Regions from separate parts of the Mesorhizobium sp. WSM4935 genome, predicted to be linked through region 1. Evidence: riboswitches for the same ligand, from Rfam matches in the RefSeq annotation. Region 1 holds a riboswitch; each other region holds the start of a gene.
The links. Region 1 has a riboswitch for cobalamin ahead of P9273_RS06060 (DUF1636 family protein). Riboswitches for the same ligand answer to the same signal wherever they lie in the genome.

Region 2: it holds a riboswitch for cobalamin, as region 1 does, so the genes downstream of both, bluB (5,6-dimethylbenzimidazole synthase) here and P9273_RS06060 (DUF1636 family protein) in region 1, are expected to answer to the same signal.
Region 3: it holds a riboswitch for cobalamin, as region 1 does, so the genes downstream of both, P9273_RS17650 (CbtB-domain containing protein) here and P9273_RS06060 (DUF1636 family protein) in region 1, are expected to answer to the same signal.

Annotation. Positions count from the first base shown of each region.
Region 1 is NZ_JARTVR010000002.1:369,381-376,938, reverse strand. It holds gene cobG (precorrin-3B synthase) at 1-58, opposite strand, end outside; gene cobN (cobaltochelatase subunit CobN) at 55-3,399, opposite strand; gene cobW (cobalamin biosynthesis protein CobW) at 3,418-4,455, opposite strand; gene P9273_RS06060 (DUF1636 family protein) at 4,457-4,882, opposite strand; cobalamin riboswitch at 4,923-5,125, opposite strand; gene P9273_RS06055 (winged helix-turn-helix domain-containing protein) at 5,155-6,354, opposite strand; gene P9273_RS06050 (NADH-quinone oxidoreductase subunit A) at 6,689-7,054, shown strand; gene P9273_RS06045 (NuoB/complex I 20 kDa subunit family protein) at 7,045-7,558, shown strand, end outside.
Region 2 is NZ_JARTVR010000005.1:218,638-226,195, reverse strand. It holds gene P9273_RS15685 (hypothetical protein) at 1-477, shown strand, start outside; gene bluB (5,6-dimethylbenzimidazole synthase) at 489-1,220, opposite strand; cobalamin riboswitch at 1,264-1,440, opposite strand; gene P9273_RS15675 (histone deacetylase family protein) at 1,557-2,483, shown strand; gene P9273_RS15670 (exodeoxyribonuclease VII small subunit) at 2,487-2,738, shown strand; gene P9273_RS15665 (DUF2277 domain-containing protein) at 2,777-3,043, shown strand; gene P9273_RS15660 (pirin family protein) at 3,053-3,973, shown strand; gene dxs (1-deoxy-D-xylulose-5-phosphate synthase) at 4,099-6,006, shown strand; gene P9273_RS15650 (hypothetical protein) at 6,157-6,444, shown strand; gene P9273_RS15645 (GFA family protein) at 6,441-6,842, opposite strand; gene P9273_RS15640 (TlyA family RNA methyltransferase) at 6,953-7,558, shown strand, end outside.
Region 3 is NZ_JARTVR010000007.1:41,899-49,456, reverse strand. It holds gene P9273_RS17690 (GNAT family N-acetyltransferase) at 1-132, shown strand, start outside; gene arsC (arsenate reductase (glutaredoxin)) at 129-527, opposite strand; gene P9273_RS17680 (MIP/aquaporin family protein) at 524-1,222, opposite strand; gene P9273_RS17675 (ArsR/SmtB family transcription factor) at 1,272-1,622, opposite strand; gene P9273_RS17670 (DUF6428 family protein) at 1,672-2,193, shown strand; gene P9273_RS17665 (methyltransferase family protein) at 2,471-2,938, shown strand; gene P9273_RS17660 (PilZ domain-containing protein) at 2,942-3,214, opposite strand; gene P9273_RS17655 (histidine phosphatase family protein) at 3,360-3,935, opposite strand; adenosylcobalamin (AdoCbl) riboswitch at 4,021-4,164, shown strand; gene P9273_RS17650 (CbtB-domain containing protein) at 4,165-4,374, shown strand; gene P9273_RS17645 (CbtA family protein) at 4,422-5,162, shown strand; gene P9273_RS17640 (hypothetical protein) at 5,214-5,795, shown strand; gene P9273_RS17635 (cation diffusion facilitator family transporter) at 6,023-7,387, opposite strand; gene P9273_RS17630 (metal-sensing transcriptional repressor) at 7,396-7,558, opposite strand, start outside.

The DNA of each region.
Region 1 (7,558 bases):
CGGTCCGCATCGGGGCGCTGAGGGCAGGGCAGGCGCCGCGCCGCGAAAACGCGTTCATGCCGCCACCCCGCTGGCCTGGGCTTCGGCGATCAGGGCTGCGAGGTCATCGTCGATGGAGTTCCTGAGCGGATGCCAGAGGCCGCGCCGCCGCGCCGCCAGAAAACGTTCGGCGATGACCTTGGCAGCCGCCGGATTCTCGCGCAGCAAGAAGGCGCGGACTTCGGCGTCGCCAACATAGGCGTCGTGTACCGCCTCGATCAGCGTGCCGGAAATGGCGTGCGTGGTCTCGGCGAAGCCGACCAGGCGGTCGACCGTCTCGGCGAATTCCGAGGCGCCGCGCGGGCCATGCCGCATCTGGCCGGCGATGAAGCGCGGGTTGACGGCGCGCGCCCGCACCACGCGCGATACGGCTTCACCGACCGAACGCGGCTTCGGCTTCTTCGGATCGGTCGTGTCGAGCACGATGACATCCGCGTTGCGGCCAAGCGCGGCAAGAGCGGCCGAAAAGCCGCCGATGAAGGCGACGTCGGCCGAGCCTTCGAGGATATCGCGGCCAGGGTCGTCGCCGGTATGGACGAGGAGATCGGCTTCGGCGATGCGGTCCTCGAAGGCGCCTGGCGCCAAAATCGCTTCGCCGTCGGCCCCGCCATAGGCATGCGAGGTGGCCTCCAGATAGGCGCGGCCGATCTCTTCGCGCACGCCCCATTCGCCGCGCGACAGCAAGTCCTCGACGCCCGCGCCATAGGTGCCGGGCGAACTGCCGAAAATGCGCGGCTCGATCTTGCCTTGGGCACGGGTGGCTGCGGCAAGCGGGTTTTCCGAATCGTCTTCGTCGCGGCCGGCGACGGCGTTGGCGGCTGCATCGATCAGCGCGATCTGGGTCGGGAACATGTCGCGGAACAGGCCGGAAATGCGCCAGGTGACGTCGACGCGCGGGCGGCCGAGCGTGGCCGGCGGCAGCACCTCGATGCCGGTGACGCGACCGGTCGCGGCATCCCATTGCGGCCGGCAGCCCATCAGCGCCAGGCCTTGCGCGATTTCCTCGCCGCCGGTGCGCAACGAGGCCGAGCCCCAGAGGTCGATGACCAGCGAGCGCGGCCAGTCGCCATGGCTCTGCATATAGCTGCGCACCACTTCCTCCGCTGCAGCCTGGCCGAGATCATAGGCGGTCGGCGTCGGCATGGTGCGGGGATCGGACGTGAAGAGGTTGCGGCCGGTGGGCAGCACGTCGGAACGGCCGCGCGCCGGCGCGCCGGCCGGGCCGGCCTTGACATGGCGGCCCTCGAGCGCGGCGAGCAGGGCTGTCCGTTCAGTGTCGGCGCTCTGCCGGCGCAGCGGATCGGGCTCGTCTTCCGGTGCGCGGCCATAGACATGCAGCCCGTCCTTCACCGCGAAATCCTTGAGATCGCAGAGCCAGGCGTCGATGCGGCGCAGCGCTTCGTCGGGCTGGTCTGTCTTCGCGACGCCGGCTTCCGAGGCAAGCCCGGTTTTCCGTGCCGTCTCGACGATCAGCTTTGCCAGTCGGTCGCGGCGGCGGCGGTCGAGGCCGTCGGCTTGGGCGTATTCGTCGACCAGGCGCTCGAGTTTCTGCTGTGCCTCGTCGAGACCGGCTCCGGTCATCGGCGGAGGCAGATGGCCGAGCGTGACGGCCGAGATGCGGCGCTTGGCCTGCGCTGCCTCGCCGGGATTGGAGACGATGAAAGGATAGATGACGGGCAGCGAGCCGGTGACGATCTCGGGAAAGCAGGTGTCGGAAAGCGCGACCGTCTTGCCCGGCAGCCATTCCAGCGTGCCATGCGCGCCGACATGGATGATGGCATGGACGCCGAGCGATTTCTGCAGCCAGAGGCCGAAGGCGATCAGCTCGTGGCGCGGGGGCAGCGTCGGGTCATGGTAATCGGCGCGGCGGTCGGCGGAGCGTCCGCGATCGGGGGCGAGCGCTACGGTGATGTTGCCGAAGGTTGCGGCGCGGAAGGGGAAGTGGGGACTTATCCCTTCTGCCTTGCCCCACGCGGCCTCTACTGGATCGCGCGCTGCCCTCGGCAGTTCGGCCGAAAAGGCGGAGTAGTCCTCTATGGAGAGGCCAAGCCCACTCACCTCCAGGGCATCCAGCAATTCCCGCGGCGATTGCGGAATCCGTTCAACCGCATAGCCCTGTTCCTTCAGGTCCTGCAGCATGGCGAGCACGCTTGACGGCACATCCAGGCCAACGGCGTAGCCCGTTCGTCCAGGCGCGCTCGGATAGTCGGGAATCAGGATCGCCAGCTTGCGCTTTGCTCGCTCCGTCCGTCGCAGGTGAATGAATGCCGCGATCCGCCTGGCCACCTGCGCCACGCGGTCGGCTTTCGGCTGGTTGGCGAAAGCGCGGAAGGCGAGTGCAGCGTCGGTTTCGACCTCGCCCTTGAAGGAGATCGCGCCGGCGAGGATGCGGCCGTCGAGCTCGGGCAGGACGACGTGCATGGCGAGATCGGCGGGCGCCAGGCCGCGCTGGTTTTTCTCCCAGACCTCCCGTTTCGTCGTGGCGACGATGACCTGGAAGACGGGCACCCCGGCTCGGTCGAAGAGGGTTTCGGCGCCGGGCTCGGCGCCGGAGGCAAAGGCCGTGGCGGTGACGATCGCCGACGGGTTCAGCGAGTTGATGGCTTTCTCGACGAAGGCCAGGGATGCCGGGTCCTTCAGGCTGGAGACGAAGATCGGCAGCGGGGCCAGGCCTTGCGAGCGCAGGGCTTCCGCGAGTGCGTCGATCGGCGCTATGTCTGCCGCGAGCAGCATGGAGCGGTAGAAGAGGATGGGGACGACGGCAAAATTGTCGGCGCCGAGTTCCGTCACAGGCTTTTCGACGACACCAACTCCCGGCTGATAATACCCAGCCTTGGGCACGCTGACCGGCTCGGCCACCGCCGCCTCAGCCCCCGCAAGCCGTGCCAGCCTTTGCACCAGTGCCGACATGTTTGCCGGGCCGCCTTCTCGGAAATAGCCGAGCAGGGCGTCGAGTTCGGCGCGCGGCAGGGTCGAGGCTTCGATCAGGCGCTGGTCCTCGTCATGGCTTTCGCCCGGCAGCAGCGCCAGCTTGATATGCCGCTCGCGTGCGACCGCGGCGAGCTGGTCGCAGCCATAGCGCCACCAGTCATAACCGCCCAGGATGCGGACGAGGACCACTTTGGCGTGACGGGCAACGCTGTCGATCCATAGGTCCACCGACATCGGGTGGCGAAGGTCGCGCAGCGCCGCCAGCCGCATGGACGGCAGCCGCGCCGCATCGGCCTTCCAGGCGGCGGCCAAGCCGGCGAGATCGCTGTCGGTGAAGGACAGCGCCACGACATCCGCAGGCTTCTGCCTGAGGTCGATCGGCTCGGCGAGATCGTCGAGCGAAGCGGATGACGTGGTGAGGATATGCATCGCTTTTTCGTGTTGGTATCAGCCCGCGAGAATACGCTCGATCGCCGGGCGGTTCAGCCCCTTGAGGCCGATGACGACCAGCCGCGAGCGGCGATCGTCCTCGGCTGTCCAGGCGCGGTCGTAATAGTGGTTGACGCGCGGGCCGACCGCTTGCAGCAAAAGCCGCATCGGCTTGCCGCCGACCTCGACGAAGCCTTTGACACGCAGCACGTTCTCCTGCTCGGCGGCAAGGGCGACGCGCTTGGCCAGTTCATCGGGGTTGGCGACCGACGGGATGTCGATGACGAAGGAATCGAAATCGTCGTGCTCATGGTCGAGCTCGTCGTCGTGATGGGTCTTGCGGTTTTCGATGTCGTCCTCCACCGCAAGGCCAAGACCGAGCAGCACCGACGGATCGACCTTGCCCTGCGCGGTCGGCACCACCTTGACGGCGCGCGCCACATGCTCGCCGATGACGGCATTGGCGCGCTCGGAGCCTGCCGCATCCATCAAATCGCTCTTCGATAAGATGATCAGGTCGGCGCAGGCGATCTGGTCCTCGAACACTTCTTCCACCGGGTCGTCATGGTCGAGGGAATCGTCGGCTGCGCGCTGCGCCTGCAGCGCGTCCATGTCGGAGACGACGCGGCCGTCGGCCAATGCCGGGCCGTCGACCACGGCTACGACGCCGTCGACGGTGACGCGGCTCTTTACCGTCGGCCACTGGAAGGCCTGCACCAGCGGCTTCGGCAGAGCGAGGCCGGAGGTCTCGATCAGGATGTGGTCGACCTTCGGCGTGCGCGACAGGATTTGGTCAAGGGCAGGGACGAAGTCGTCGGCGACGGTGCAGCAGATGCAGCCATTAGCGAGCTCGACGATGTTTTCCTCCGGACAGGCATCGACGCCGCAACCTTTAAGGATCTCGCCGTCGATGCCGACATCGCCGAACTCGTTGACGATGATCGCCAGCCGCTTGCCCCTGGCGTTTTCGAGCAAGTTGCGGATCAGCGTCGTCTTGCCGGCGCCGAGAAAGCCGGTGACGACGGTGCAGGGAACACGGGAAACGGAAGCGTTCATGTCAGTCCTTGAGCAGGTCGAGGGGAGGGATGCGGGCAACCAGGCCGCGCTTGAGGGAATCGGGTCGGCCGCGCCAGGGGATCAGGCCGTCGGTCGAGGTAGCGAAGAGCTTTGCGCCGGCGACGAGATCGGCGCCGCTGGTCGTCTCCAGATCGCCGAAGACGTAACTCCAGCAGCCGTCGCGCAGCAGCGCTGCGCTTAGCCGGCGCTTGCAGTTGCCAAGGCATTCGACGGTGCGGATGTTGATCTTTTCGCCGGAAGCCGCCCGGCGCGTGCCCTCGGCCAGCAGCGCGCCGGCGCGCGGATGCGCGTCCGAGCCGGTCTCGTCACGGCAAGAGGAGCAGACGATGACGGTCACGCCGGCCACTGCGTCGGGCTCGAACGAAATGTCCGCACTGTTTGCCGGGAAACTGCCGTTGCGATCCAAAACCAGGCTCCTTGCCCGGAAAACCCGCCGGGCATTCGGATACTTAAAGTCTCAGACGGCAGGTCTCCTGGCTCGCGGGTCGTGGCCTCAGATGCCGCCTTCCCGGGAACATCCCAGTGGTTTTCGGCCAAGGCTCGTCGCTTACAGTTGCGGGGACAGCCGCGGATTTGGGTTTTGACCCGCACCGCATTCCCTCTTGGCTCCTCCCTTTGCCGGGAGAAGACCGTCTGCGGCGGATTTAGGCTTACGGCTAGGCGCCTGTCAACGCGCGGCTACGACACTGCGATGTCGGCCAGCGCCGGTCCGAGGTCGCCGGCGGGCGTCACTTCGATCGCCTCGAGGCCGAGCCAGGCCTGCATCTGCTTCAGTTCATCGAAAAGCTGGGCGGCGGTTTCGGGCGGCGCGCCTGCTTCGGCATAGGCGGCATTGACGCGCAGGACGCTCGCCGGCCGATCAGCCCTCAGATCGACACGGGCGACAATCCGGTCGCCAAGCAGGAAGGGCAGCACGTAATAGCCGTATTGGCGCTTTTCGGCCGGCGTGTAGATCTCGATGCGGTAGCGGAAGCCGAACAGCTTTTCGGTGCGCGTGCGTTCGAAAACCACGGGATCGAACGGGGCGAGTAGGGCCCGCGCCTCTATCCGGCGCGGAACACGGGCGTCCTTGTGGAGATAGGCAGGCTTGTCCCAGCCTTCGACCTTCACCGGCAGCAATTCGCCGGTTTCGACCAGTTCCTCGATGCGGTCCTTCGTGTCGCCCGGCGCGAGACGAAAATAGTCGCGCAGGTCGCCATAGGTGGCGACGCCGTGGGCACGGGCGGAAATGCGCAGCAATTCGCGATGCGCGTCCTCGACCGACGGTACGGGGAGGTCGAGCACCGCCTGCGGCAAAACGCGCTCGGGCAGGTCGTAATAGCGTTCGAAGCCGCGCCGGTAGGCGGTGGTGATGCGTCCGGCCCAGAACAGCCATTCGAAAGCGTGCTTGGCCTCGCTCCAGCCCCACCAGCCGCCATTGCCCTTATGGCCCTCGATGTCGGAAGCGGCGATCGGACCGCGATCGACGACCTCTCGATATATCTCGTCGATCATCGCCTCGCGCTGACGGCCCCATTTGGCCAGGCCTAGATACATCTCGTCACCCTGCTCGGCGCGCTGCATGCGCCAGCGCATCAAAGGATAGGTCTCGACAGGCAAGAACGACGCCTCATGCGCCCAATATTCAAAGACGGAGCGCTTGCGGGTGACAGCGGCATTGTCGAGCAGTGTAAGCGGGTAGGGGCCGAGGCGCGAATAGAGCGGCATATAATGCGCGCGGACCACCGCGCTCACGGAATCGATCTGCAACAGGCCGGTCCGCGAAAGCACACGCGCAAGGTGCCGGCGATCCGGAACTCCTGCGGGGCGAGGGTCGTTGAACCCTTGTGCGCCGAGCGCAATGCGCCTCGCCATGGCGAGCGAGATTTTCTCCTTCATCAGGTATCCTTGCCCCGATCGTCCGTTGGTTTTTTAGCCGATGATTCCGGCGATGCTAGCAGGCAAATGGCGGCAGATGTGTCAGGAGAGAAAAGTGGAGTAAAAAGTGAAGGAAATCAAACAGGAGCGGATCGGACCAGTTTCTTCCGATAAGGCGTCCAGGGCCGCGATTTGAACAAGGTTTGACTTGCGTCACCGAAACCGCTGCGCTAACCCTCGCCGCGTTGCAGCATGGGCCCGTTAAAACGGTTCAGCGGTTAATCTGTCACGCTTCCGCATTAGAGTTCGTTGCTGTAATCAACATGAGCTACCCCCGCCGAAGGAAAGCCGCCGCATGAGCGCACTCCTGAGTTCGTACCTGCCTATCGTGCTGTTCATCGCCGTGGCGATGATCGTCGGTCTGGCGCTTATCGTCGCACCCTTCCTGGTGGCCTACCGCAATCCCGATCCGGAAAAGCTTTCCGCCTATGAATGCGGGTTCAACTCGTTCGACGACGCCCGCATGAAATTCGACATTCGATTCTATCTGGTGTCGATCCTGTTCATCATCTTCGATCTCGAGGTCGCCTTCCTGTTCCCGTGGGCGGTGTCCTTCTCGAAGCTCGGTATGCTCGGCTTCTGGTCGATGATGGTGTTTCTGGCGGTGCTAACCATCGGCTTTGCCTATGAATGGAAAAAAGGAGCGCTGGAATGGGATTGAACGACAGTTCAGGCACCCTCGTCGCGCCGAAGCCCAAGGGCATCATCGATCCCAATACCGGCAGGCCGGTGGGGGAGGACGATCCCTTCTTCCTCGAAATCAACAATGAGCTCGCCGACAAGGGTTTCCTTGTCACCTCGACCGAAGCGCTGATCACCTGGGCGCGCAGCGGCTCGCTGATGTTCATGACCTTCGGCCTCGCCTGCTGTGCGGTCGAGATGATCCACACCTCGATGCCGCGCTATGACTCGGAGCGGTTCGGCGTCGCGCCGCGCGCGTCTCCGCGCCAGTCCGACATCATGATCGTCGCCGGCACGCTGACCAACAAGATGGCGCCGGCGCTGCGCAAGGTCTACGACCAGATGCCGGAGCCGCGCTACGTCATCTCGATGGGATCCTGCGCCAATGGCGGCGGCTACTACCACTATTCTTATTCGGTGGTGCGCGGCTGTGACCGCGTCGTGCCCGTAGACATCTATGTGCCCGGCTGTCCGCCGAGCGCCG
Region 2 (7,558 bases), on a different contig from region 1:
GTCATCCGCATCTCGCTGACCTATGTCGACGAGATCATTCTCGGCTACAACATCCGCATCAATTCGAACTCGCCTTTCGAGACGGCGCGGCAAGGCGTCGTGCTCTATGCGCAGAATGGCAAGCACATGGTCAAGAATGCCGTCTGGCTGGCGGTGATCATGTGGGGCGTGTCCTTCGTCATCTTCCTGTTGATGCTGGCGCCCGCCGCCGCGATCCTCTGGGTCATGCCCGGACAATTGGCCGGCTGGGCCTTCGTGCTTGCCATCGTCTTTGCCTGGGCCTTCAAGGCCGCCTTCATCGAGCCTTTTGCAATCGCGTCCTTGATGCAGGTCTATTTTGAGGCGATCGAGGGGCAGGCGCCCAATCCAGAATGGGACCGCCGGCTCGCCGAGGCCTCGTCCAAATTCAGGGAACTGCGCGACAAGGCGCTGGGCTCCTTCGGCGGCTCGCGCTGGGATACGCCCCGGGCTGCTTGATCGGGGCCTGGTCAGAGCTTCGGCGCGCCGCCAAGCCTTGCGATCGCCGATTTCAGCGGCGCCTCGCCTGCGCCGCTGAAAGTCTCGCTCATCACCAGTTCGGGCAGCGGCAGACGCTTGCCCCAACCATGCGCCTCGAGGTCCGGCTTCGGCGCGAATTGCGAGACGCGGCCGACGCACAGATAGGCGATCGGCGTGACATGCTCGGGGATCGACAACAGCCGCTTCAGCGCCTCCGTCTCGATGATGCTCACCCAGCCGACGCCGACACCCTCGGCGCGTGCCGCTAGCCAGAAATTCTGCACCGCGCAGACGGTGCTGTAGAGATCCATCTCCGGATTGTGCCAGCGCCCGAGCGGCGAGTCCTTCGAGCGCTGCCGGTCGCAGGTGATGCAGAGGTTAAGCGCGCTTTCGCAGATGCCTTCAAGCTTCAGCTTGCGGTACAGCGCCTGCCGCTCCGCCTCGATGGCCGGTAGTTCCTGGTGGCGCGCGGCGAGGAACAGGTCGCGCACCTGCCGCCGCCTTGCCATGTCGCGGATGACGATGAAATTCCACGGCTGCATATAGCCCACCGACGGCGCGTGATGCGCGGCGGTGAGCAGGCGCGCCAGCACATGGTCGTCGAGATCGTCAGGGACAAAATGGCTGCGCACGTCACGCCTGGTGAACATAGCCCGGTAGACCGCGTCGCGCGCCAATTGGTCAAAGTCGTCGCCGCTCGCGGCGATCGCTGCTGCCGTCATCGCTTTTCCCCTTGCGACAAGCGGTCACCCGCCTGACCAAGCGGACGACCATGTCTGCCGGGCCGGTCTTCTGGCTCGGGATCGTCCCGCTCCGGCGCCTTCCCGTCTGAGACAGTGGCGTTTGCCGGCGCGGTCCCCCTCACAGCGTTGGGCACGCCACGGAGTTCAACCGTGTTCCCGATTCTCCCGCGTCGCGGGCACCAGGCAGCGGGATGACCTTACCGCGAAGCCCGAGCTGCGCCAATGGCGCCAGCGACACGGGCTGACGCAATTTTCCCCAGCCATTCGGCTTTTCAAACATGGTCATCCACGCCGCGGGTGCCTAGATTATGCGCCATGGCCACCCGTCTCTACACGCACCCGATCTTCCTCGAACACCTCACGCCGCCCGGCCACCCCGAGCGGCCCGACCGCCTGCGCGCCATCGAGCGCGTGCTCGACGACGAGGCGTTTTCGGCGCTCGACCGCGTCGAGGCGCCCGAGGGCGACGAGGCGACGATCCTTTACGCGCACCCCGAGAATTTCGTCGAGCGCGTGCGCGCGGCTATCCCTGAGAGCGGCATCGTCTCGATCGATGCCGACACCAACGCCAGCCCCAAAAGCTGGCAGGCCGTGGTGACGGCGATCGGCGCGGCCAACGCTGCCGTCGACGATGTCTTCGAGGGCCGTGCCGCCAATGTCTTCGTCGCCGCCCGTCCGCCGGGCCATCATGCCGAAAAGACCACGGCGATGGGCTTCTGTCTGTTCAACACGGCGGCCATCGCCGCCCGTTACGCGCAGAAGAAGCACCAGGCCGAGCGCGTCGCCATCGTCGACTGGGACGTCCATCACGGCAACGGCACGCAGGACATCTTCTGGGACGATCCGTCGGTGCTCTACTGCTCGACGCACCAGATGCCGCTTTACCCGGGCACCGGCGCGAAGAGCGAGACCGGCGCCGGTAACATCGTCAACGCGCCGCTCGCGCCGCAGACCGGCAGCGACCTGTTCCGCGACGCCTTCCTGTCGCGCGTGCTGCGGTCTATCGATGCCTTCAGGCCGGACCTGATCATCATTTCCGCCGGCTTCGACGCGCACCACCGCGATCCGCTGGCCGAGATCAACCTGACCGAGGACGATTTCGACTGGGCGACCGGGCAATTGATGGAGCGCGCCGCCCGCCACAGCGCCAACAGGCTCGTCAGCCTGCTGGAAGGCGGCTACGATCTGCAGGGACTGGCATTTTCAGTCGCCGCCCATGTCGGGCGGCTGATGAAGGGATAGAGTATGGCAGTGGAAGGCAATGAGGACGTCAAGGCGATGAGCTTCGAGCAGGCGCTCGACGCGCTGGAGAAGATCGTCGATGATCTGGAACGCGGCGATGTCCCGCTCGACCAGTCGATCCGGATCTACGAGCGCGGCGAGGCGCTGAAGGCGCATTGCGACCGGCTGCTGAAAGCGGCCGAGGACAAGGTCGAGAAGATCAGGCTGTCGCGCGACGGCAGGCCGGTCGGCACGGAGCCGTTGGACGCGGAATAATTTGGGTGGGCAGAGCAAGCAGGTAAGGAGTTCAAGCCATGTGCCGCAACATCAAGACCCTGGCCAATTTCGAACCGCCGGCGACCAATGACGAAGTGCATGACGCAGCGCTGCAGTTCGTGCGCAAGCTGAGCGGCTCGACGAAGCCGTCCAAGCGCAACGAGCACGCTTTTTATCATGCAGTGGAAGCGATCGCGGCCGCTGCGCGCGAATTGATCGACTCGCTCGAAACCAACCAGGAACCGCGCAATCGCGAGGTAGAGGCGGCCAAGGCGAAGGCCAGATCGGCGCTGCGTTTCGCCTGAGGAACCTATATGAGCTTCTTTCCCGGAAACGACCCCGAGCCCGGTGACGCTTTCGCCTGCGATCAGATCGAGCTGATGGTCGTACCGAACGCCAAGGATATCGGCGGTTTTGCGGTGCGCCGCGCTCTGCCGACGGCAAAACGCCGGCTGGTGGGGCCGTTCATCTTCTTCGACCGCATGGGCCCGGCGATCCTGCGCGCCGGGCAGGCGATCGACGTGCGCCCGCATCCGCATATCGGACTTTCCACCGTCACTTACCTGTTCGACGGCAAGATCAGGCACCGGGATTCGCTCGGCACCGAAATGGTGATCGCGCCCGGCGACGTGAACCTGATGACCGCGGGGCGCGGCATCGTTCATTCCGAGCGCACGCCGGAGGAGTTGCGGGGCGCGCCGATGTCGGTCTCCGGCCTGCAGACCTGGCTGGCGCTGCCGGACGGCAAGGAGGAAATCGCCCCGGACTTCGCGAACACATCGGTGGCCCGCCTGCCTGAGATCGATGCCGAAGGCGTCAGCGGCCGCGTCGTCATCGGCGAATTCTCAGGCCTGCGCTCGCCCGTGGCGACCGCTTCGGACACGCTTTACGCCGATCTCAGGCTGGCCGCCGGCGCCAGCGTGCGAATCCCGGCCGATGCCGAGGAACGCGCCATCTACACGCTGGAAGGCGACGTCTCGATCGCCGGCGATGTCTTCCGGGCCGAGCGGCTTCTGGTGTTCAAGCCGGGCGAGGAGATCGTCGTTTCCTCCGAACGCGGCGCGCATTTCATGCTGTTCGGCGGCGCTTCGCTGGGCTCTCAGCGCTATATCTGGTGGAATTTCGTCTCGTCGTCCAAGGAACGCATCGAGCAGGCCAAGCAGGAATGGAAGACAGGCCGCTTCGATATCGTTCCCGGCGATGAGGAGGAGTTCATTCCGCTGCCTGAGAGCTAGGATACTCAAGCCGCGCGTCACCGGCGCGCATTTACATTCGCCCGCCGGCGGCCTATTCCGCGCATGATTATGGCGCAATCTGCTGGTAGCGCCGTGTTCGATCAATTGAGGCAGGACGCGCCCGAGTGAAGCCAGACACGCCGCTGCTCGACAAGGTCCGCATTCCGGCGGACCTGCGGAGGCTCGATGAGAGCGCGCTCCCGCAGCTTGCTGCCGAGTTGCGCGCCGAGCTGATAGACGCCGTGTCGCAGACCGGCGGTCATCTCGGCGCCGGCCTCGGCGTCGTCGAACTGACCGTTGCGCTGCACTATGTCTTCAACACCCCGGACGACCGGCTGATCTGGGACGTCGGCCACCAGGCCTATCCGCACAAGATCCTGACCGGCCGCCGCGACCGCATCCGCACGCTTCGCCAGGAAGGCGGCCTCTCCGGCTTCACCCGGCGCGCCGAGAGCGAGTACGACCCGTTTGGCGCGGCACACTCCTCGACCTCGATTTCGGCCGGCCTCGGCATGGCCATGGGCCGCGACCTGTCGGGTGGCCGCAACAATGTCATTTCCGTCATCGGCGACGGCTCGATGTCGGCCGGCATGGCCTTCGAGGCGCTGAACAACGCCGGCGCGCTCGATGCCCGCCTCATCGTCATCCTCAACGACAACGACATGTCGATCGCGCCGCCGACCGGCGCCATGAGCGCCTATCTGGCGAGGCTCGCTTCCGGCAAGGCCTATCTCGGCCTGCGCGATTTCGGCAAGAAGCTGACATCCTATCTCGGCAAGCGCGCCGACCGCGCCATCACCCGCGCCGTCGAGCATGCGCGCGGCTATGTCACCGGCGGCACCCTGTTCGAGGAGCTCGGCTTCTATCACATCGGCCCCATCGACGGGCACAATCTCGAGCATCTGATCCCGGTGTTGAAGAATGTGCGCGACAACGGCAAAGGCCCGGTGCTGATCCATGTCGTGACCCAGAAGGGCAAGGGCTACGCGCCGGCGGAGGCAGCCGCCGACAAATATCACGGCGTCAACAAATTCGACGTCATCACCGGCGCGCAGGCCAAGGCACCAGCCAATGCGCCCGCCTACACCAAGGTCTTCGCCGAGAGCCTGATCCAGGAGGCGCGCGAGGACGAGCGCATCGTCGCCATCACCGCCGCCATGCCCAGCGGCACCGGGCTCGACCTGTTCGGCGAGGTGTTTCCGAAGCGGACCTTCGATGTCGGCATTGCCGAGCAGCATGCGGTGACCTTCGCTGCGGGGCTTGCCACTGAAGGCTACAAGCCCTTCGCCGCCATCTACTCCACCTTCCTGCAGCGCGCCTACGACCAGGTCGTCCACGACGTGGCGATCCAGAAACTGCCGGTGCGTTTTCCGATCGACCGCGCCGGCTTCGTCGGCGCCGACGGCGCCACCCATTGCGGCGCCTTCGACACCACTTTCCTCGCCTCGCTGCCGGGCTTCGTCGTCATGGCCGCGGCCGACGAGGCGGAGCTTCGCCATATGGTGCGCACCGCCGCGTCCTATGATGACGGCCCGATCGCTTTCCGCTACCCGCGCGGCAACGGCGTCGGCGTCGACATGCCGGAGCGCGGCTCGCTGCTGGAAATCGGCAAGGGCCGCATCCTCAAAGAGGGGACCAAGGTCGCGCTGCTTTCCTTCGGCACGCGTTTGCAGGATTGCCTTCTGGCCGCCGAGGAACTCGGCGCGGCAGGCCTCTCCACCACCGTCGCCGACGCGCGCTTCGCCAAGCCGCTGGACGAGGATCTCATCCGGCGGCTCGCCCGTTCGCACGAGGTGCTGGTGACCGTGGAGGAGGGCGCCATCGGCGGCTTCGCCAGCCAGGTGCTGCATTTCCTTGCCCATGAAGGCCTGCTGGAAAGCGGCCTCAAGGTGCGCCCGCTGGTGCTGCCGGACGTATTCACCGACCACGCCAAGCCCGAAAAGATGTATGCCGATGCCGGGCTGGATTCGGCAGGCATCGTGCGCACCGTCTTCGCCGCGCTCGGCCGCGGCGTGCAGGCGCAGCGCGCCTGAATCAGAACTTCAAGACGCTGAATCGGTTTGCCGGCTGTCGATTGTAGGCATCTGTTAATGCTTCCATTTGGTGCTTCGCTTACCCTGTCTCTTGGCCGATTTTCAACGGCGTCCTGCTAGAGCTTCGCGCCAGGCAGGGAGATTATAAAAATGAAGATGCTTCTGTGTGGCGTGGCGCTTTTGGCGGCGATGGCGATGCCGGCGGCAGCCGAGACCCGTTACGACCGCAACCTCGAAAAGGCCGTGCGGGATATTATCGCCGCAAAGATGGGCAACATCCGCGGCGGCTTCTCCTACCAGCAGAGGCCGCAGTTCGTCGTGCTGCCGGAAGCGGTGCCCGCCGCGCCCACTCCGGTTGAGCCGCCGCGCAAAGAAGCCTCCGGCAATGACGGCCTGGTGCCGGCGGTCGAGCGCCAGGTCTCGCGAACCGTCTTTTAAAACCACATATCGCGAACGCAACGCCCATCGCGCGGTAGGTCGTCGAATGTGTCGAGGCCATCGAAATGGTCGATCGGCAGGTCGGCGACGTCCTCCGGCGGCGCCAGCCTGACATTGACGGCGATGCGCGTGCGGCCGCTCTTGCTTGAACGCAGGCCGCGCCAGGCGATCACGCAGGCGCAAGTCGGACAGAACAGGATTTCCAGCGCGGGCTCCGCCACCTCGGCGCGTGTGTAAGACTTCAGCGGCCCGGCCACGCGAATGCGTTCGTCGACATAGTCGTAAGCCCAGAGCGTGCCGTAGCGGCGGCAAAGCGTGCAATTGCAGGCGGTGATTCCGCCGGGATCGCCTTCCAGCGTCCAGTGCGCCGCGCCGCAATGACAGGTACCCTTCAGCATTGTCACCTCCGCCGACCGACGAACGGCCTGTTCCTGCCGGCATTCTGCGGCCTATCGCCCGATATTCAAACTCCATTGCGTTCGCGCCCGGCTTTCGCCAATGAAAGCCGATGAGTTCCCCTGTGCCAGTCAGCCGGCGCCAGCGGCTCGACGAATTGCTCGTCGGGCGTGGCCTGTTTGCGAGCCGCTCGCGCGCCCGCGACGCGGTCGAGCGCGGCACGGTGACGGTCGACGGCATCCTTGCCCGCAAGCCCGGCCAGCCCGTCGCGCCGGACTGCCTGGTCGCCATCGCCGATCCGGCCCAGGCCTATGTCTCGCGCGCGGCGCTGAAGCTGATTGCCGGCCTCGACCATTTCGGCCTCGATCCTTCCGGATGCGAGGCGCTCGATGTCGGTGCCTCGACCGGCGGCTTCTCCCAAGTGCTGCTCGAGCGTGGCGCCGCACACGTCACGGCCATCGATGTCGGCCACGGCCAGATCCATCCCGATATTGCCGGCGACCTGCGTGTGACGGTGATCGAAGGGCTGAACGCCCGCGATCTGACGGCAGCCGATCTCGGCGGCCGCATTCCCGGTTTCCTGGTCTGCGACGTGTCCTTCATCTCGCTGAAGCTGGCGCTGCCGCCGGCGCTGGAACTGGCGGGCGAGGGCGCCAGGGCAATCTTTCTGGTCAAGCCGCAATTCGAGGCCGGGCGCGAGGCGATCGGCAAGGGCGGC
Region 3 (7,558 bases), on a different contig from region 1:
GGAGCGAGCGAACGGCTCTATCGGCGGATGAACTGGCAGGAGGTCGGCGTCGTGCCGCATCATTTCGTGGACCCATTCGGCAAACCAAGGGCGTCTATCTACTTCATGAAGCATCTGGCCCCGCCTAACTAATAGGCGACCTTCTCGCCATCCTCCTTAACGAATTCGCGCACCGGATCGTCGAGCAGTGGCAGCACCGCCTCCGACGGTCGGCAGAGTTTTGTCCCTTTCGGCGTTTCGACGATCGGCCGGTTGATCAGGATCGGATGGGCGAGCATGAAATCGATCAGCTCGTCGTCGCTCCATTTCGGATCGGCAAGGCCGAGTTCAGCGTAAGGGGTCCCTTTCTCCCGCAACAACTCGCGCGCAGAGATCCCCATTGCCGCAATCAGTTCGAGCAAGCGTTCGCGGCTCGGTGGCGTCTTCAGGTATTCGATCACCACCGGCTCCTCGCCGCTGGCGCGGATCATGGCGAGCGTGTTGCGCGAGGTTCCGCAAGCGGGATTGTGATAGATCGTAACCGTCATGGCTCTGCTTTCATTGGCTGGTGTTGCTCAACGGTTTCGGGCTTGAGCAGCCAGCCCATCAGCGCGAGCGCGATCAGCGCGCCGAGCAGTTGGGCGGCGATGAAGGCCGGCAGATCGACCGGTCTGATGCCCGAGAAGGTGTTGGTGAGCGAGCGCGCCACGGCGACGGCGGGATTGGCGAAAGACGTGGACGCCGTGAACCAATAGGCTGCCGTGATGTAGAGCCCGACCAGCCACGGCACGGCCCGCCGCTCGAAACGAAGGCCGGCGAGAATGACGGCGACAAGGCCGAATGTCGCGGCCACTTCCGAGAACCACTGAGCCGGTCCGGCACGCAGCTTTGTTGCGACCTCCAGCATCGGCAGGGCGAACATGAGGTGCGCCGCCATCGTGCCGGCAATGCCGCCGGCCAACTGCGCGAGGAGATAAGCAGGAAAATCGCGGGCTGGCAGCGACCCGTTTAGCCAGAACACCAGCGAAACGGCGGGATTGAAATGCGCGCCGGATATCGGGCCAAGGACGGTGATCAACACCACCAGCATGGCGCCGGTCGCGAGCGTGTTGCCAAGTAGCGCCAGCGCGGTGTCGTGCGTCAGCGTCTCGGCCATGATGCCGGAGCCGACCACGGTTGCTACCAGGAGGCCAGTGCCCAGGGCTTCAGCCACGAACCGGCGCGACAGGTCAAAAGTGTTCATTGGTCAGCCCTAGGGTCGGCAACGGGGAATTGTGCAACGGGCGTGACGATCATTGCCGGGTCCCCTCGCCCGGCGCGCAGCAAGGCGCCGCAAGCGCCGGCGCGCAGATTTCCGGGCGACCCGAGCAGCAATCCTCCATCAGGAAGCGGATCAGCCCGGACAGGGCATCGTACTCGGCGCTGTAGACGATCGAGCGGGCATCACGCCTCGCGGACACGAGACCAGACCGTTCCAATTCCTTGAGATGGAAGCTGACGTTGGACGGCGAGACCTCGACCTGTTCGGCGAGCGAGCCAGCAGCGATGCCTTCCGGTCCGGCAACGACCAGCAATCGCAGAAGGCGCAGGCGTGTATCCTGCGACAGCGCGCCAAAGGCGATCAGGGCTTGACGTTCATCCACGTTTCAATAATCCTTGAAATATTGAAATGATGAATGAGGAATAGCCGACATGCTCTCTTCTGACAACCGGAAAAACGTCGCCGCGATCGACCCCTCCGACCTGACCATTGGCGACCTGCTGGGCGCGCTGGCCGATCACAAGGACAGACCGTTGGTGTTCCGCTACGACGGACGACCGGTGAAGCCAGGCTACCATGTCACCGAGGTGAAGGCGGGACAGTTCGCGGCGCTGGATTGCGAAGCAAATCCGGAATCATGGTCGGAAATCTTCGTCCAGCTATGGGACGTGGACGAAGGCGGACCCGTGCATATGCCGGCCGGCAAGTTTACCGCGATCATTCGCAAAGTTTCGGACCATGTCGCTCTTGATGGGGCGGCGAAGCTGACCTTCGAGGTCAGCGACGGCGTCCGCCCCATGGAATTGCACCGGGCGGCTCAGCCAAGGATTGTTGGCGACGTCATCGAGGTCGAGCTGACGCCACTGCCGGCAAGCTGCAAGCCGCGCGACCGCTGGCTGAAAGAACAGAAGGCTGCAAGCCAGCCGTGCTGCGGGGCAAGCGGCTGTTGTTGACCTTGCGAATACGCCGCGCGCCGCCGTTGCTTCAGAACCGGATCATGCCATTGGCCTGCAACAAATAGAGGCCCACAAGAACGATGGCTATCAGCGCCACCCAAACGGCTGTCCCGCTCATGCACGATTCCCCGTTGACCGGCAGCCATGAACGCGCACCGCGACTGCGTCCCCGCACTTTGCCCCTGGGGCAGGATCAAACCACGAATTGCTGAGTGACGCGCGGCAGTGCATAGTGACTGCGGTGGCGCTTGGCTATGGACCGGCGAAATTGGCCATGGGCGACAAAGCGGACAATCCGGGGGTCGCGGTGTTCCCGCCGCTGCTCTTTCTCGTGGCGCTAATCGTGATGCTGGCGCTGCGCTATGTCCGACCGCTGGCAATCGGCGGCCGTCCGCTCACCATTGTGCTCGGCATCGTGGTGACCGCACTTGCGATTGCGATCATCGCCTGGGGACGCTCGACCATGTTGCGCGGCGGCACCAATGTGAATCCGACATTGCCGACCACCGCGATCGTCACCAGCGGTCCGTTCGGCTTCACCCGCAATCCGCTCTATGTCGGCCTGATGGGGCTGCTTCTCGGGATCGGCCTGCTGTTTGACACTTGGTGGGCCGTCATCGCCCTCATCGCGAGCTTCCCCATCCTGCACTATGGCGTGGTGCTGCGCGAGGAAGCCTATCTGGAGCGCAAGTTCGGCGAATCCTACCGCTCGTATAGGGCGAGCGTGCGCCGCTATCTTTGAGCGTCAGTCCTTCGGCGCGTTGCTGTAGAGCGCCACGCCGACGCGGTCGTTGCGCCGCCACCGCACCAGTGCGCGATAGGCCGTATCGTCGGCCGGAACCTCGAGCAGGAAGCGTTCCGGGACGTCCATGTCGGCGGCCACGCGCAATTCCGCACCCTGCTCGTGCTGATTCCTAAGCGAGCAGCCGATCCGGACGCCATTGGCAATGATGGTGGCCTCCTTGAGCACGAATTCGCGTACATGAAGACGGCGCTCGATCTCGGGATAATCGGCCATAGGCGACGGTCTCCTCGGGCAAGGCTCTCCTCGCCGCGAGACAGCACCATAGCAGCCAGGCGTTTCCGTTCCGTTAGCGATCGCTGAAATGGCGAAGTTCGTCTTCGCCGGCGGCCGCTCGTCGTCAGGTAAGCGCTTTCCCGGGCTATTTCGCGCCGACGACCATGCCGCTCGCATGCAGCACCCAGCGGCGGCCGTCGCTGCGGAATTCGGTGAGCGACAGCGGCTCGATGTCGATTTTCCAGACCGCGGAGAGCGGCGCGCCCAGCACATGCACCATGACGGCGCGGACCGGCACGGCATGGGTGAGCGCGACGGTGTGGCCGCTTGCGCCGGCCAGGCGCTCCATCAGCGCCGCGACGCGGTGGGCGACCGCGGCAAGCGATTCGCCGCCGTGAGGTGCCGCGTCCGGATCGGAAAGCCAAGCCGCCATCCCTTCCGGATCTTCCGCCTGCACCTCCTCGAAACCTTTGCCGGCCCAGCGCCCGAAATCCTGCTCGGCAAGCAGCGGCTCGACGGTTGCCTCGAGGCGGAGCGCGTCGGCCGTCTGGCGCGCGGCAAGCGCCGGGCTTGTCCAGACGCGATCGGCGCGGCGCAGCGAAGCGGCCAGCGAGCCGGCGCGATCGAGGGCCCGCGGCTCCAGCGCCTCGTCGTTCGGAAACCGGCCCTTGCGCGTGGCCTGCGTCGCGCCGCTTGCGATCATCGTCAGGCGGGCGAGCATCCCAAAACTCCGTGGCCCAGTGAAATTTCGGCCGCGCGAAGCCGCGTTGGCCATTACATGTCGTTGACAGGCGAACGAAGTGCTGACAAGTGTTTTAGCGCTATACGGGATTGGAAGCCGGTGCGAATCCGGCACGGTCGCGCCACTGTGATCGGCACCAGCCGAAAGTCAGGCCTTATTCCGCAGCATTGTTCGATCAACGGGACGCAGTATCCCACGGGAGGTCAATATGTCCGACACCACCTTCGCCCCCAGCTACGGTCCGGTTGCGATTCCGGTTCGCGAGCTTCTGCCCTGGGCCATCTTCGCGGGCCTGACGCTGATGATGGCGATCTATTTCGTCGGTGCGGAAGAAGGCGCCACCTCGCTGATCCGCGGCACGGCGGTGCACGAATTCGTGCATGACGGCCGTCACCTGCTGGGCCTCCCCTGCCACTGAAGCGGTTCAGCATCGCTGAACCCGCTTTCGACAAAGGGTTCTTGAACATGGTTGGAAAACTTTTGCTGCGCGGCATGCTTGTCGGGCTGGTTGCGGGGATTCTGGCATTCGCCTTCGCCCGAGTCTATGGCGAGCCGCAGGTCGACCAGGCGATCGCCTTCGAGGAACAGCAGGCCAAGGCCGCCGGCGAGACGCCGGAACCCGAGATGGTCAGCCGCGCCACGCAAGCCGGCATTGGCCTGGCGACCGGCGTGCTGGTCTATGGCGCTGCCCTCGGCGGACTGTTCTCGCTGGTCTTCGCCTATGCTTATGGCCGCCTGGGCTCGCTCGGTCCGCGCGGCACTTCGGCACTCATCGCGCTGCTCGGCTTCCTTGCCGTGATCGTGGTTCCCAGCCTGAAATACCCCGCGAACCCGCCGGCGGTCGGCAATGCCGAGACCATCGGCTACCGCACCGAGCTGTTCTTCATCATGATCGTGGTCTCGATCGCGGCGATGGTGGCGGCGGTCGGCCTGGCGCAGCGGCTATGGAACCGGCTCGGCGCCTGGAACGCCTCGATCGTCGCGGGCCTCGCTTTCCTCGTCGTCTTCGCGCTGGTGAAGGCGGCCCTGCCGGACATTAACGAAGTGCCGGAGAACTTCTCGGCGACGGTGCTCTGGCAGTTCCGCATCGCCTCGCTCGGCATCCAGCTGGTGCTGTGGACCGTCGTCGGGCTCGGCTTCGGCGCTGTTGCCGAGCGGGTGGTCGCAGTGCGCGACCAGCGCACCCCGACGCGCCGCTACGCCTGAAATCCGATGCGTTGGCCGCCATGGTTTCATGCCCTGGCGGCCAATTTCTTTTTGGCGACTACCCTGCTGGTCATTCTGGCCACATCCGCGCAAGCGCATAACGGGTCCTCGGCCCCGCCTCCCCCGGGCATCCAGATCCCCAGCCTGACCCACGGCCAGATGGCGGTGATCGCGCGCTATCGCGGCGATATCCTGGACCTTGCCCAGCGCCAGACCGCGACCGATCCGACCTTCAGACGGCTCTATAATCACGGCAATCTGCAGTTCACCTACTGCCTCTGGGGCCTGATGCCGGGCAGCCTTAGCGACGAGGAAAGCCCGTTCAACGAATGCAGCCACGCCTATCTCGCCACCGCCAAGGCGCTGCTCACCCATATGGCGACGATGCCGTCAGCCGAGCGCGAGGCCAAGGCTCTGATCTCCGACATCGATGCCGAGATGGTGCGCAGCGGCGCATCCTGGATCCTTTGCCAGTATAGCGGCGAGGCCTTCAGCACCGGCGCGGTCGTCGAACCACGCTGGCGGGATATGTTCTTCCACCTGCCGAGCCTGGCGGTGCTCCTTGCGACCATTGCAGCGCTGATCGGGGCCAGTTGGGTGATCTTCGGCGGGCCGCGGACCAGCACAGCCTAGCCGGGCGCTGCGCACCGGCGTAAGCATTGGCCATTGTCCGGCTCCCGGATTCGAGGACGGGCAGCTGACTTTCACGCGGTCGTTTCGTGATTCCGAAGGGCAGCTACGTTGGTCCGTTTGGCGTCGAACAGCCGAGCTGCGAGGCGGAAGGCAGACCATCTGCGCTGCGCGCCCTGTGTCGCGATAACGTCAGTTGGATTCGCGCCGGCACTCAAATGCCGCCCACATTACGCATGCGCGTGCTCATGGTGATGCCCTTCCGGCTCGGCCATGGCGAAAGGCAGATCCTCGCTGTCGGGACCCGCAACCAGTTGCAGCCTGGCGCTGAACTCGTGGGGCTCGGCCGGGGCGACCAAGCTTTGCAGATAGTGGTGATCGCCGCCGACCGGCGACAGCGGCAGGCTTTCGACCGCACCGTCCGCCCTTTCGATAGCGACGTTCGCCCGCAGACCCTCGGCGTGACGCGATAGGCGCAGCCGCATGCGCTCGCCTTGCGGCGTGTCGACGATTTCGAGCAGACCGCTGGCCAGCTTGCCCGAGACCAGGAACGGATCGGGCGCATGATGGTGGCCGCCTTCCGTCCGTGGCTCGGCAAAGCGCACCGTGGCGACGTCGAGCGCGGGAATGTGCGCGAACAGTTCGGCCTTGAGGGTTTCAGCGATATTGTTCGCGGCGGCGAGCAGCAGCCCGTCATTGACCGCGATCTCCACGTCGACATGCAGCTTGTGGCCGAGCCAGCGGGCCTTGGCGTCGGTCACCTTATCGATCCCGGCGACATGCTCGGCGGCGTGGTGAATCTCGCCGACAAGGCCGGGCTCGACACCGTCCAGCATACGCGTCAGGACCGAGCGCGCCGATTGCCAGACGATGCCGAAGATGGCGACCGTGATGATGAGGCCGATGACCGGATCGGCTAAAGGGTAACCGAGCCAGACGCCGACCGCGCCAGCAACGACGGCAAGGCTGGTGAGCCCGTCGGTGCGGGCGTGATAGCCGTCGGCGATCAGGGCCGCGCTGTTGATCTGGCGGCCGACGCGGATGCGGAACACCGCCACCGCCTCGTTGCCGAGGAAGCCGATCACGCCGGCCGCCGCCAGCCAACCCAGGAACTGGACCGGGCGCGGGTTGAACAGGCGGTTGACGGCTTCATATCCGGCCACAAGCGCGCTCGCCAGGATGATGAGCACGATGATGATGCCGGCCAGGTCCTCGACCCGGCCGAGGCCGTAGGTGAAGGTGCGGGTGGGCTTGCGCCGCACCAGCACGAAAGCGATCCACAGCGGAATGGCCGTGGTCGCGTCGGCGATATTGTGGATGGTATCGGCAAACAGCGCCACGCTGCCCGAGGCGATGACGACGACGATTTGCAAGGCGGCGGTGATCGCCAGGATCGCGAACGACCACTTGATCGCCCAGATGCCGCGATCGGTAGTGGCGATGGTGGCATCGATCACGCCATGCGTGTGACCGTGCGGTCCGTGACGGTCGTGGCGATGACCGCCATGGTCATGTCCGTCATGGTCAGGCCGGTCATGGTCATGGTCATGTCCATGCGCGCCGAAGCCGAACCAGTCCAGAACTTTTCCCCACATCGAACGCCTCACAGATATTTGGTGAGCTGCTTCAGCTCCTTGAGCGTATCCCTGGTCGGCTCGCCGCCTTCGACCAGGCAATGCTCCATATGGTCGTGGATCAGTTCGCGCTTGGCATTGCCCACGGCGCTTTCGACGGCATGGAGCTGTTGCGCGAGATCGAGGCAGGAG